One region of the Achromobacter sp. 46006 genome, then DNA from elsewhere that is predicted to be linked to it. Evidence: riboswitches for the same ligand, from Rfam matches in the RefSeq annotation. Region 1 holds a riboswitch; the other holds the start of a gene.

Region 1 (2,387 bases):
GCCCGCGGCCACCAGCGTCAGCGTCTGGACGCTGGCGGTGCTGGTGGCCTGCCTGGGCCTGCACCAGATGTGGATCTATTTCGATGCCAATGCCCCGCATGTGGCCGACGCGCTGCTGGGCGGCATGGTCGCCGCCGGCGCCACCGCGGCGGGCACGCTGCCGATCCTGTTCGCGCGCACCATCCCCCAGAAAATGCAGGACAGCATGTTCGGCTTCGGCGCCGGCGTGATGCTGGCGGCCAGCGCATTCTCGCTGGTGGCGCCGGGCATCGCGGCTGCCGAGTCGCAGGGCGCGGGCCCCTGGGGCGCGGGCCTGACCGTGGGCGCCGCGATCCTGCTGGGGGCGGCGGCATTGCTGCTGATGGACCGGCTGCTGCCGCACGAGCATTTCATCAAGGGCCGCGAGGGCATCGAGGCGCACCGGCTGCGCCGCACCTGGCTGTTCGTCTTCGCCATCACGCTGCACAACCTGCCCGAAGGCCTGGCCATCGGCGTCGGCTACGCCGGCAACGACCCGGTGCGCGGCACGGCGCTGGCCACCGGCATCGCCATCCAGGACATCCCCGAAGGCCTGGTGGTGGCCGTGGCATTGATCGCCGCCGGCTACAAGCGCGCGTTCGCGGTGGCGCTGGGCATGCTGTCCGGCCTGGTCGAGCCGGTGGGCGCGGTGCTGGGCGCGGCCGTGGTGGGCTGGTCGGCGGCGCTGCTGCCGTGGGGCCTGGGCTTTGCCGCCGGCGCCATGCTGTTCGTGATCAGCCACGAAATCATTCCCGAATCGCACCGCAAGGGGCACGAGGTCTACGCCACCTGCGGGCTGATGCTGGGCTTCGTGCTGATGATGCTGCTGGACACCGCGCTGGGCTGACACGGGCGCGGCGCGGCGACCGGCCAGCGTTCACGGGTTCACGGATCAACAACGCAATCGCGTTTCGCGGTATGCTTTCGGCGCTGTCACGCATGTTGCGGGAGAGAGCGGCCGTTCGCGGCTGCCGCCGAAGGCGCAATTCGCCCGGAATCGCTCAGGTATCCCATACCGCGCATGCTTGCCCTGTCCCGGTTTTCACCGCGCGGACTCGGCAAAGCAGCACTCTGGAGAGACCTGGCGCCGCTGCCCAATCAGGGACATAGCGAGCAGCCCAGGCGCCGAAGGTGCAAACCCGCCACGCGGGGCAACTCTCAGGCAAAAGGACAGAGGGGCGGAAGATTCAGCCGTTGCGTGGGCGCATCCTGTCCGCCGGCGGCATTCCGTAACCCTGGCAACGCTGCCGCTCCGGAGTACCCGCGCATGTCCGCACCCCTCAAACGCACCCCGCTGGCCGACGAACATATCGCCTCTGGCGCCCGCATGGTCGACTTCGGCGGCTGGGACATGCCCCTGGCCTACGGCTCGCAACTGGAAGAGCACCATGCGGTGCGCCAGGACGCCGGCATGTTCGACGTCTCGCACATGCTCAACGCCGACATCGCCGGCCCCGATGCCTACGCCTTCCTGCAGCGGCTGGTGGCCAACGACGTCGCCAAGCTGACCGTGCCCGGCAAGGCGCTCTACACCTGCATGCTGAACCCGCAGGGCGGCGTCATCGACGACCTGATCGTGTATTTCTTCGCCGCCGATGAATGGCGCGTAGTGGTCAACGCCGGCACTGCCGACAAGGACATGGCCTGGATGCAGCGCGTCAGGCAGGCCGGCAAGTTCGACGTCACCATCACGCCGCGCCGCGACCTGGCCATGATCGCCGTGCAGGGCCCCAATGCCCGCGCCAAGGTCTGGGCCGCGCGCCCCGCCTGGCAGGCCGCCAGCGAGTCGCTGACCCCGTTCGTGGCCGCCCGCGTCGGCGACGACACCCTGGTGGCGCGCACCGGCTACACCGGCGAAGACGGCTTCGAAATCGTGCTGCCCGCCGCCGAGGCGGTGCAACTGTGGCGCGACCTGGCGGCCCAGGGCGTGCGCCCGGCCGGCCTGGGCGCGCGCGACACGCTGCGCCTGGAAGCCGGCATGAACCTCTACGGCCAGGACATGGACGAACTGACCCAGCCCGGCGAAGCCGCGCTGACCTGGACGGTGTCCCTGAAGAACCCCGAGCGCCGCTTCATCGGCCGCGACGCGCTGGAGCAGTTGGCCACGCCCGCCGCCTTCGTCGGCCTGAAGCTGCAGGAACGCGGCGTGATGCGCGCCCACATGGCGGTGCGCACCAAGAACGGCACGGGCGAACTCACCAGCGGCACCATGTCGCCGACGCTGGGCGTGTCGATCGGTTTTGCCCGCCTGCCGCAAGGCGTGGTCGCGGGCGACACGGTCGAGGTCGACATCCGCGGCAAGTGGGTGCCCGCCCTGGTGTGCAAGCTGCCGTTTGTCCGTAACGGCAAAGCCGTCGAACACTCGTAAA
Region 2 (2,387 bases), on a different contig from region 1:
GCTGGATGCGCTCGGCGCGGATGTCCAGGTTGAAGCCATTGAACTCGGCCGTGCCGGCCACGCGGAAACGGTCGCCCAGGCGGCTGGTGACGATCTTGGCGGCCTCGTCCAGCAGGCTCACGCTGGGCGCGGCGGCCTGGCTGGCGGCGTCGTCCAGGTGCACGCTGATCGAATAGCCCTTGACCGGATAGATGTTCAGCCTGTCGCCCAATTGCCGCGCGAACCGGCGGCTGGCGGCGCCGGCGCAGACCACGATGGCGTCGGCCTCGTGCTGTTCGCGCCGCGCGCCCTCTTCACGCGCGATATCCAGCACGTAGGGCAGGCCGTCGCGGCTGATGGCGCGGATGTCCGCGTCCTGTTCGAAGCGCACGCCGCGGCGCGCGCAGGCTTGCGCCAGGCCGCTGGTGAACTTGTGGATGTCGCCGGTGGCATCGGACGGCGTATAGAAGCCGCCGTGGCAGGGCGTTTGCAGCGTCGGCTCGATGCCGCGGATTTCCTCCGGCGTGACGGCGTGCCGCTCCAGCCCGCCCTCGCGCAGCAGCGCGTTGGCGCGGCGCGCGGTCTCGAAGCTGGCGGCATCGTGGTAGATGTGCAGGATGCCGCGGCGCTCCAGGTCGAAGTCGATGCCTTCCGCCTCGGCCATGGCGTACAGGTGCTGGCGCGCCTCGATCGCCAGGCGGGTGGTGGCGATGGTGTTCTGGCGGTAGTTGCGGATCTGCCCCATGAACTGGGCCAGCCACGAATACTTGTGCCAGCTCGGGCGCGGATTGAGCAGCAGCGGCGCGTCGTGGCGGCCCAGCCAGCGCAGGCCTTTCATGATGGTGGCGGCGCTGTTCCACACTTCGGCATTGCTGGCGGATAACTGGCCGCCGTTGGCAAAGGACGTCTCCATGGCGGGATAGCGCTGGCGGTCGTAGACGGTGACGTCGTAGCCCAGTTTGCTCAAGGCGTAGGCGGACGTGACGCCGGTGATACCGGCGCCGATGATGGCGATGCGGGGCATGATGGCTCCAGATGGCGTGGCCACGACCTAATGATCGCGGCACCCCATCTGTCTCTGTACCTGAGAGCTTCACCCGGGCGCGGCGGCGCGGGTTCCCCTTCGGTGGGCGCCAGGCGCCTCTCTCCAGATTGTCTAGACCGCGCAGTCCTGTTGCCTGAGAGTTTCCGGGGCGGTTGCTCCGTCGGCGCCCGCCACGGGGGCGGGACTCTTCTGCGGGGTTTTGAATCGACGCACCGAGAATAGCCAAATTCGTCGCGGGCGGGACTCAGGGTTAATACCAGGGCGGAAAGGAATTGGCTCTACACTGGGCGCCTCATCCGCCGGCCCGCGCCGGCTTCCAGCGATAGGACGATCCCGCATGCGCGCTCCGGCAACGCCCCGCAGTTCCCTGTTGTTTGCCGCCCTGGCGATGGCCCTGGCCGCGGCCGCCACGGCCTCTCCGGCTGCCGCCACGCCCCCGGCCGGAACGCCTGCCAGGGCCGATCGCGCCACCATCGCCGTCGACGCGGCCGTGGCCGAGGTCATGCGCCAGTACGGCATCGCCGGTATGGCCATCGGCGTCAGCCGCAACGGCCAACAGCGCTTCTTCAATTACGGCGATGCCTCGCGCGAGCCGCGTCGCCCGGTCTCCAGCGACACCCTGTTCGAACTCGGATCGATCAGCAAGACCTTCACCGTCACGCTGGCCGCCTACGCGCAGGCGACCGGCCGCCTGTCATTGGACGACAGTCCGTCCAAGTGGCTGCCCGAGCTGCGAGGCAGTGCATTCGCCAAGCAGACGCTGGTGAATCTGGCCACGCACACCAGCGGCGGTTTCCCCCTGCAGGTGCCGGATACGGTGCAAGACATGGCGCAGATGATGGATTACCTGAAAGCCTGGACGCCGCGGTACGCGCCCGGCGCCAAGCGTACCTACGCCAATCCCGGCATCGGCATGCTGGGCGTGGTGGCGGCCCGCGCGCTGGGGCAGCCTTACGTGGCGGCGCTGGAGCAGGGGCTGTTGCCCAAGCTGGGCCTGCGCAACACCTACCTGGAGGTGCCGCCGCAGAAAATGGCCGATTACGCGCAAGGCTACGACAAGCGCGATGCGCCCATACGCCTGCGTCCGGGCGTGCTGGCCGACGAGGCCTACGGCGTCAAGTCCAGCGCCCGCGACATGCTGCGCTTCGTCGAGATCAACCTGGGCACCGCGCCGGTCGATGCCACGCTCCGGCACGCCATCGCCGCCACCCACGCCGGCTACTACCAGCTTGGCGCGATGACGCAGGACCTGGTGTGGGAGCAGTACCACTATCCCGTGTCGGTGCAAGACGTGGTGCACGGCAATTCCGCCCAGGTCGCCTTCGAGACCCTGCCGGTCAAGGCCCTGCAACCACCGCTGGCG

What was found. A riboswitch is a leader RNA that binds a small molecule or an ion and turns the genes downstream of it on or off. The one in region 1 is predicted to bind glycine.
Region 2: linked by a shared signal. The riboswitch ahead of AC6LKG_RS08040 (D-amino acid dehydrogenase) and the one ahead of gcvT (glycine cleavage system aminomethyltransferase GcvT) in region 1 are both predicted to bind glycine.

Annotation. Positions count from the first base shown of each region.
Region 1 covers NZ_JCBANN010000018.1:1,949-4,335, reverse strand. Annotated here, with positions in the region: gene AC6LKG_RS11515 (ZIP family metal transporter) at 1-865, shown strand, start outside; glycine riboswitch at 954-1,046, shown strand; glycine riboswitch at 1,080-1,202, shown strand; gene gcvT (glycine cleavage system aminomethyltransferase GcvT) at 1,286-2,386, shown strand.
Region 2 covers NZ_JCBANN010000010.1:48,654-51,040, forward strand. Annotated here, with positions in the region: gene AC6LKG_RS08040 (D-amino acid dehydrogenase) at 1-1,003, opposite strand, end outside; glycine riboswitch at 1,048-1,134, opposite strand; glycine riboswitch at 1,136-1,226, opposite strand; gene ampC (class C beta-lactamase) at 1,413-2,387, shown strand, end outside.